2 regions of the Microbacterium sp. NRRL B-14842 genome follow, and region 2 is predicted to be linked to the other one. Evidence: predicted binding sites of a transcription regulator. Region 2 holds the regulator's gene; the other holds the start of a gene.
The links. The regulator LexA, encoded in region 2, represses DNA repair genes until DNA is damaged. The targets are predictions, from matches to a motif close to TCGAACANNTGTTCGA.
Positions count from the first base shown of each region.

Region 1: the regulator LexA is predicted to act here: its motif matches at 2,534-2,549, upstream of AB1285_RS03840 (HNH endonuclease signature motif containing protein).

Region 1 covers NZ_JBFLUM010000001.1:758,499-763,071, forward strand. The annotation lists gene AB1285_RS03835 (Cmx/CmrA family chloramphenicol efflux MFS transporter) at 1-979, opposite strand, end outside; gene AB1285_RS03840 (HNH endonuclease signature motif containing protein) at 1,164-2,504, opposite strand; gene AB1285_RS03845 (alpha/beta fold hydrolase) at 2,607-3,371, shown strand; gene AB1285_RS03850 (ABC-F family ATP-binding cassette domain-containing protein) at 3,414-4,573, shown strand, end outside.
Region 2 covers NZ_JBFLUM010000001.1:875,043-879,615, forward strand. The annotation lists gene metE (5-methyltetrahydropteroyltriglutamate--homocysteine S-methyltransferase) at 1-1,284, shown strand, start outside; gene lexA (transcriptional repressor LexA) at 1,349-2,035, opposite strand; gene AB1285_RS04450 (LysM peptidoglycan-binding domain-containing protein) at 2,319-2,687, shown strand; gene AB1285_RS04455 (histidinol-phosphate transaminase) at 2,752-3,846, shown strand; gene hisB (imidazoleglycerol-phosphate dehydratase HisB) at 3,843-4,460, shown strand; gene hisH (imidazole glycerol phosphate synthase subunit HisH) at 4,457-4,573, shown strand, end outside.

The DNA of each region.
Region 1 (4,573 bases), 120 kb from region 2:
CCACGCCGAACGAGGCCATGCCCTGCACGAAGACGAGAACCAGCAGCGCGACCGGCTGATCCGCGACCGTCGCCAGGACGATCCAGCCGCCCAGGAGCAGCGGTCCACCGACGGCGAGCAACGCGCCCGAGTGCCGATCAGCGTATCGACCGGCGATCGTCACGCCGAGGAACGAGCCGAGACCGAACAAGACGAGCGCGACGGAGACCACAGCGTCGGGCAGACCGGCGATCTCGGTGACGATCGGCGCCAGGAACGTGAAGACCGCGAAGGTCCCCGCGTTCACCAGCGCCGCCAGGATCATCGCGAGGGCGAGCGGCGGTGTCACCAGGAGGGCGATTTCGGCGCGCAGGGACGGTGCCTTCCTGGCGGGCGGCGCCGGGGCCGGGGCTGCTCCGGATGTCGACCGGGGCTGCCCATGCGTCGCGCCCCGGATCGTCGTCGGCACTCCACGGAGGATCCCGAGGAGCGCGGGGAGACAGAGCAGCGCGACGGCGGCGAAGGTGGCCCGCCAGCTCAATGCGCTGCCGAGCACCGCCCCCGCAGGGACGCCGACGATGGTGGCGATGGTCGTCCCCGAGAGCACAACCGCGAGGGCGCGTCCCGTGCGTTCGCGGGGGACGAGGAGAGTCACCGTACGCAGCGCGACGGCGAGGAACCCCGCGTTCGCGAGGGCGCCGAGCACGCGCATGACGAGGAGGAGCTCGAAGGCAGACGTCACCGCGCCGACGACATGGCACGCGGCGAAGAGCGCCAGGCAGACGATGAGCGTGCGACGCGGCGGCCACTCACGCGCGAACGCGGCCATGGCGGGCGCGCCCACGACCATGCCGACGGCGAAGGCCGAGGTGAGGAGACCGGCCGTGCCGACCGGGACGTGGAGGTCGTCCGCGATCGCGGGGAGGAGTCCAGCGAGCATGAACTCCGAGGTGCCCATGACGAAGACCGCCAGGGCGAGGGCATAGAGGGGGAAAGGCATCGAGTGCTCCGAGGTGAGAGGGAAGAGGAGGGCTTCTCGTCACCACGGTCAGCGCCCGGGTCACCGGCGCGCGCCCGCCGACAGGGCGGACGAAGGGATCAGCGGTTCACGGGGCTGACGGTGTGACCGGCAGCCCCCGACCTGTCTGATTCGGGGCTCGACATGCCCTCCACCCTAGGGCTGCTCAGTGAGCCGGCGCGATCACGGGCGAAGACCACGGGGGATCCTCGGCGAAGGTCACGGTGTGCGGAGGCGGCGGTCGGTCGATGTAGCTCCGGCCGGTGGGGCTCGTCCACTCCAGAACGCCGCCCGGCCCCTGCTCGACGTGCCACGGAGAGTGGTGTTTGAGCATGTGATGTCGTCGACAGAAGGTCGCGAGGTTGTCGTGCACGGTCTCGCCGCCGAGCGCCGCATCGTGATTGTGATCGAGGTCGCACTTCCGCGGCGCGAGGCCGCAGCCGGGGAAGCGGCAGCGTTGATCGCGGGCCCGCAGGTGCCGGCGGAGGTCTTCGCTCGGCCGGTACCGGTCGACGGCCAGCAGCGCCCCGCTGATCGGGTGAGTGAGCACCCGGTCCCATCCGCTCGCCGCGCCGGCCAGTCGGCGGGCCGTGGCCGGATCGATCGGGATCACCCCGTCGAGCTCGGCGGCGAGGATCGGAGTGCCGCCCGTGGTCCCTTCCTGCTCGCCGTGCATCAGGGTCAGCACCGGCACGGTGACCTCGACGCGCGCTCGAAGTTCCGAGAGCAGTCCTTCTTCCGAGTCATGTCCCGCCGGAGCGCCCGTCAGGACGAGGTCGGCGAGCAGGTCCGCGCGCAGCTGATCCACGGTCCTGTCGTCGGGGATGCTCTCCTCCGCCTCCCGACGGTGTGCTCGCGCGTTCTCCTCCCGCACGGCATGCGCCATCTGGGAGAGCCGGTCGAACATGCCGTGCACGAGGGCCGCAGGGCCGCGCGCACCGAGTTCGGCCATGCCATCCTCGAGGTCGGTCACCCAGACGCGGCGCAGCTCCCTGGCGTCGCGGTGTCGCTCGACGAGCGTCCGCTCCTGGAGCCGGTCGGCCAGTCGGCGCACGAGCCGGCGTATCCGGTTCGGAGACTCCGCAGCGGCCACCTCGATCGCCTCCGTCGCGAAACACGAACGGTCGTCCGGGTCATCGAGATGAGCGCCCGCCTCCACGATCAGCCGCGCGTGCGCGGCGCTGATCCGTCCGGCGCCCTGGGCCTCCCAGACGGTGGGGAACCGCTCGACCAGCCAGGACGCCTCGGACATCCGCCGTTCGATCGTGCGGTCGCTGACGCGCTGTGCGGCCCCGATCTCCGCGGCGACCGTGCGGATCGCCATGTCGCCGCCGTCCGGATGACGCGCCTGCCGAGCGATGTCGACCGCAAGCCGCCCCGCCATCGCCAGGAGACCATCCCGCGCGGCCTGCATGCTGCTCAGCGTCTTCTCGGCCGCTTCCAGCCCCTCCACCAGATCGGCGAGCATCGCCATCTGGGAGTCGGTCGCGTCGAGCAGTGCGGGCATGACGTCAGTCCATCACCGACCACTGACATTCGAACGAAGGTTCGAAGGAATCTGGCCGAAAGTCGTATCACGAAAGGATAACGACCGTGGTTGACTGGCTCCGTGCTCCTGAACGTCATCGAAGCCGGGGAGGGCGACCGCGTCGCCGTGCTGCTGCACGGCATGATGGGGTCCGCCGAGAGCTGGCACCGCGTGGTCCCGCTGCTCGTGGAACGCGGCTTCCGCGTGCTGGCGCTCGATCTGCCCGGCCACGGCCTCTCGCCGCGTGATCCGGAGCTCACGATCGAGACGGCCGCCGACGCCGTCGTCGCCACGCTCGCGCAGACGGCGCTCCTTCCGGGGGCAGGTTCCGCAGCGGGGGACGGGGCCGCCTCCACCCTCGCCGTCGCCGTGGGGCACTCCTTCGGCGCCACCGTGCTCGCCGCCGCCGCGCCGCGCCTCGACCCGGGCCTCGCCGTCTACGTCGACGCGCCGCTCGCCCTCCAGGGCGGCCAGGATCGCGCCGCCCTCGTGTCGCAGTACGAACATGACCGCCGCGCGCGCATGTCGCCCGCCGAACTCCGCAAGCTCCGGCCCTTCTACTCCGTCGACGACGCCGCGGTCGAGGCGCGAGCGGCCGAGCGCTTCGATCCGCCGACCGCGGCCTCCGTCTCCTGCGGGGAGGACGGTCATTGGACCGCCGCACCCGGCTCCATCGTCGTCCGCGCAGAACCCAGTGCCTGGGTCACCGACGAGGACGCGCGCCGGTTCGAGCACGGCGGCGTGACCGTGCGCAGCATCCCCGGGGCCGCCCACACCGTCTGGTACAGCCACTTCGAGGTCTTCACCGCCGCGCTGCCCGAGCTCTTCGCCCCGTCACTGGTCTGATCGGGCGACCGCCCGACGCGGCGCGACTACCCTGGAGAGGACATGGCACATCTTCTCGGGGCCGAAGCCCTGCACCTCGAATACCCGACCCGCGTCGTCTTCGACGCCGTGACCCTCGGCATCGAGGAGGGCGACCGCATCGGCATCGTCGGCCGCAACGGCGACGGCAAGTCGAGTCTCCTGGCCATGCTCGCCGGCCGGAAGGAACCGGACTCCGGCCGGGTGACCGTCCGGGGCGGCACCCGCATCGGCGTGCTGGACCAGGCCGACACCCTCCCCGACGACATCACGATCGGCGCCGCCGTCGTCGGCGACATGGCCGAGCACGAATGGGCCGGAGACGCCCGCGTCCGCGACGTGATCGAGGGGCTGCTGACGGATCTGCCGTGGGACGCGCAGATCGGCTCCCTCTCCGGCGGGCAGCGCCGCCGTGTGTCCCTCGCGAAACTGCTCACGGGCGACTGGGACGTCATCGCGCTCGATGAGCCGACGAACCACCTCGACGTCGAGGCGATCACGTGGCTCGCCGGGCACCTCAAGAAGCGCTGGCCCGCGAACGCCGGAGCCCTCCTCGTCGTGACCCACGACCGGTGGTTCCTCGACGAGATCTGCACCGAGACGTGGGAGGTGCACGACCGCATCGTCGAGCCCTTCGAGGGCGGCTACGCGGCCTACATCCTGCAGCGGGTCGAGCGCGACCGCATGGCGGCGGCGACAGAGGCGAAGCGGCAGAACCTCGCCCGCAAGGAGCTCGCCTGGCTGCGCCGCGGTGCCCCGGCCCGCACCAGCAAGCCGAAGTTCCGCATCGACGCCGCCAACGAGCTCATCGCCGACGTGCCCGAGATCCGCGACAAGGTCTCGCTGCAGTCGCTCGCCGTCTCGCGGCTGGGCAAGGACGTCGTCGACCTCCTCGATGTGGGGGTGACGTACCCTTCGACAAGCTCAGGGACCCAGGGAGGCTCAGGGACCCAGGGAGGCTCAGGGACCCAGGGAGGCTCAGGGGGCGGGAAGACCGTACTGAAGGACGTCGAGTGGCGGATCGCTCCGGGCGAGCGCACGGGCATCCTCGGGGTGAACGGCGCCGGGAAGTCCACCCTCCTCGGGCTCATCTCCGGCACGGTCGAGCCCACCGAGGGGCGGATCAAGCGCGGGAAGACCGTGCAGGTCCGTACGCTCACGCAACGCCTCGACGAACTCCTGCC
Region 2 (4,573 bases):
GACGTGCAGGACGAGACCGCGCTCGACGAGCGCCTGGTGTCCTGGCTCGCGTTCGCGGACCAGAAGGTGCAGCAGGTCGTGACCCTCGCCCGCGGTCTGTCCGAAGGGCGCACGGCGATCGCGACCGAGCTGGACGCCGCGACCGCTGCGCTGCAGGATCGCCTGAGCGCTCCCGGCGTGCGCGACGGTGCGGTGCGTTCCCGTGCGCTGACCGACGCCGACTTCGCCCGTGCTCCGTACGCGGAGCGGGAAGAGGCGCAGAATGTCCTCGGCCTGCCGGTGCTGCCCCTGACGACGATCGGCTCCTTCCCGCAGACCGGAGACATCCGCCGCGCACGCGCGCAGTTCCTCCGCGGCGAGATCCCCGAGGACGACTACGAGGAGTTCCTCCGCCGTGAGGTCGCCGCGGTCGTCTCCCTGCAGGAGGACCTCGGCCTCGACGTCCTCGTGCACGGCGAACCCGAGCGGAACGACATGGTGCAGTACTTCGCCGAGCACCTCGACGGCTTCGCGGTCACGCAGCACGGCTGGGTGCAGTCGTACGGCTCGCGAGCCACGCGTCCGTCGATCCTCTGGGGCGATGTCTCCCGCCCGGCGCCCATCACGGTCGCCTGGTCGGCATACGCCCAGTCGCTCACCGCGAAGCACATGAAGGGGATGCTCACGGGGCCGGTCACCATCCTCGCGTGGTCCTTCGTCCGCGACGACCAGCCTCTGGGGGAGACCGCGAACCAGGTCGCGCTCGCCCTCCGCGACGAGATCGCCGATCTGGAGGCCGCGGGCATCCAGGTGATCCAGGTCGACGAGCCGGCGCTGCGCGAGCTGCTGCCGCTGAAGCAGACCGACCAGCCCACGTACCTGGACTGGTCCGTCGCCTCGTTCCGTCTGGCGACGGGCGGTGCCGCGGCGGCCACGCAGGTGCACACCCACCTCTGTTACTCGGAGTTCGGCGTCGTGATCGACGCGATCCGTGCGCTCGACGCCGACGTGACGTCGATCGAGGCGGCCCGCAGCCGCATGGAGGTCGTCGCGGACATCGCCGAGGTCGGCTTCGACCACGGCATCGGCCCCGGTGTCTACGACATCCACTCGCCGCGTGTGCCGACGGTCGAGGAGGTCGAGTCCCTGCTGCGTCGCGCGGTCGAGGAGATCCCGCTCCGTCAGCTCTGGGTGAACCCGGACTGCGGCCTGAAGACCCGCGGCTACGCCGAGACCACGGCATCGCTGCGGAACATCGTCGAGGCCACCCGCCGGGTGCGCGAGGACGTGGTGGTCACCGCCTGACACTCCTGCTCAGCGAAACGACGAAGGCCCTCCCGGTGCACCGGGAGGGCCTTCGTCGTGTGTCTCAGACGGCGCGCATGACCGCGACGACCTTGCCGAGCACGACGGCTTCGTCGCCCAGGATCGGCTCGAACGCGGAGTTGCGGGGGAGCAGCCAGGTGTGGCCGTCGCGACGACGAAGCACCTTGACGGTGGCCTCGCCGTCGAGCATGGCGGCGACGATCTCACCGTTCTCCGCGGTGTTCTGCGACCGGACCACGACCCAGTCCCCGTCGCAGATCGCGGCGTCGATCATCGACTCGCCGGAGACCTTGAGCATGAAGAGGTCGCCTTTGCCGACGAGCTGCCGGGGGAGCGGGAAGATCTCCTCCACCTGCTGATCGGCGGTGATGGGCACGCCGGCGGCGATGCGGCCGACCAGCGGGACCAGGGCGGCGTCGCCGACCGGGGTCGCCACATCCGCGGGGTTCTCCGCACCGGTGCCGGGAAGGTCGATGAGGACCTCCATGGCGCGCGTCTTGCCCGGGTCGCGCCGCAGGTAGCCGCTGAGCTCGAGCTGACCGAGCTGGTGCGTGACGCTGGACAGCGACTTGAGTCCGACGGCATCGCCGATCTCGCGCATGCTCGGCGGGTAGCCGTTCTGTGCGATGGAGCCCTGGATGACCTCGAGGATCGCCATCTGCTTCGGACTGAGGCTCTTGCGACGGCGGGTGCGCGGCGCCTCGGACTCGAGGGCTGAGGTGTCGCTCATGGTGCTCCTTCACTGCGTGATCCGACGTGCCGCTTCGAATGTCGGTGGCCCGTGGTGGGGTGTCCTTATCGAAACCGTATCCGAGAAAAGCGCGGATCTGGAAGATCTGTTCGAGCGTGTCGGGCGATTCGCGGGCCGCGGTTTCGAAGACAGCTTGACAGATGTTCGAACTCGAAGATATCTTCGGAACGTAGCTTCGCATCCACGGCTCCCGGCCGAGGCGCGGATGCGAAAGCTACGCCAACCTCCCCGGGCTCCGGCGCCGGGACAGTAAGGAGCAGACATGAGCAGCATCAGCCTCAGCACCGCGACCGCCTTCCCGGCATCGGCCCGTCCGGCCACCCGGCTGCGGATCACGGCACGCGGTCGCCGCGCTCTGCTCGCGCTCGCCTCGGTCCCGCTCGCGGCGGGCATCGCCTTCGCCGCCATCAGCGGGGGTAGTGCGATCGCCTCCGGCGCGGACGCACCGGCCGTCTCCGTCGAGACCGTCACGGTCATGCCCGGCGACACCCTCTGGTCGATCGCGAGCAGCATCGCCCCCGAGGCCGACCCACGCGAGGTCATCGGTGAGATCAGCCGCATGAATCTCCTGCGCGGCGGCGAGCTGCAGGTCGGTCAGGAGCTCGCGCTCCCGGCCCGCTACACCGACTGACGCGGAGCCCGAGTCTTCCGATCCGGTCGTCACGATGACCTCGGCTCTCCGTGCTCCTCTTAAGATGGGAAGGGTGACCTTCTCCCTCAACGATCTCCCGCTCCGCGACGATCTGCGCGGACTCACCCCGTACGGCGCGCCCCAGGCCCCGCTGCCGGTGGCTCTGAACGTGAACGAGAACACGCATCCCGTTCCCGACGAGGTCGCGAGCGACATCCTCGATGACATCGCCGTGGCGATCCGGGACGTGAACCGGTACCCGGATCGTGAGTTCACGACGCTGCGGGAGGCCTTCGCCGACTACCTGGGTCACGGCCTCACGCCGGAGCAGATCTGGGCGGGAAACGGCTCCAACGAGGTGCTGCAGCACATCTTCCAGGCTTTCGGCGGTCCGGACCGCACGGCATTCGGCTTCGGCCCGACGTACTCGATGTACCCGCTCATCGCGAAGGGCACAGGGGCGTCGTGGATCGCCGGCACCCGGCAGCCGGACTACACCGTCACCGCGGAGGAGGCGGCGGAGCAGGTCCGTGCGGCCGACCCGGACATCGTGATCCTCTGCTCGCCGAACAATCCGACGGGCACGCCGCTGGGGCTCGACGTGGTGGAGGCCGTCTACGACGCCGCCCGTGGCGTGGTGATCGTCGACGAGGCCTATCAGGAGTTCGCGCCGCGCGATGCCCCGTCTGCACTGACTCTGCTGGAGGGCCGGCCGCGGCTGGCGGTCTCCCGCACCATGAGCAAGGCCTTCGCCTTCGCCGGTGCCCGCGTCGGCTACCTCGCCGCCGACCCCGCGTTCATCGACGCGCTGCGTCTGGTGCGCCTGCCCTACCACCTGAGCGCCCTGACGCAGGCGGCGGCCGTCGCCGCGCTCCGCAATGCCGACGTCATGCTCGGGATGGTGCAGGAGATCGTGGAGCAGCGCGACCGGATCACGGCCACGCTGGAGGCCCTCGGCTACACGCCCCACCTCTCGTGGTCCAACTTCGTGCTGTTCGGCGGCGTCGCGGACCCGCAGGCCACCTGGCAGCAGCTCTACGATCGCGGCGTGCTCGTCCGTGACGTCGGCATCCCCGGTCACCTGCGGGTGAGTGCCGGTACGGAGGCGGAGACCACGGCGTTCCTGGACGCCCTGGCCTCGATAGGATCGGCATCATGACCATCCCCGCGCCCACCGCACGCACCGCGAGCCGCGTGCGCAGCACGTCGGAGTCCACCGTCGAGGTCGAGCTCAACCTGGACGGTACCGGCGCGAGCCGCATCGACACCTCGGTGCCGTTCTTCGACCACATGCTCACGGCGTTCGCGAAGCACTCGCTGACGGATCTCACCGTGCGGGCGTCCGGCGACACCCACATCGACGCGCACCACACCGTGGAAGACATCTCGATCGTGCTCGGTCAGGCGATCCTCGCCGCGCTCGGGGACAAGTCCGGCATCTCCCGCTACGGCGACGCCCTCGTCCCCCTGGACGAGGCGCTCGCGCAGGCGGTCGTCGACATCTCCGGTCGCCCGTACCTCGTGCACGAGGGTGAACCCGCGGGCTTCGAGCACCACCTGATCGGCGGGCACTTCACCGGATCGCTCGTCCGGCACGTCTTCGAAGCCATCACCTTCAACGCCGCCCTCACCGTGCACGTCCGGGTCCTGGGCGGGCGCGACCCGCACCACATCGCCGAGGCCGAGTTCAAGGCGTTCGCGCGGGCGTTCCGTCAGGCGAAGGCGCTGGATCCCCTCGTCGACGGCATCCCGTCCACCAAGGGAGCCTTGTGAGCGCCGCGCCCCGGGTCGCCGTCTTCGACTACGAATCCGGCAACGTCCACTCCGCGGTCAAGGCGCTCGTCGCCGCGGGAGCCGACGCCGTCCTCACGCGCGACCGCACCGAG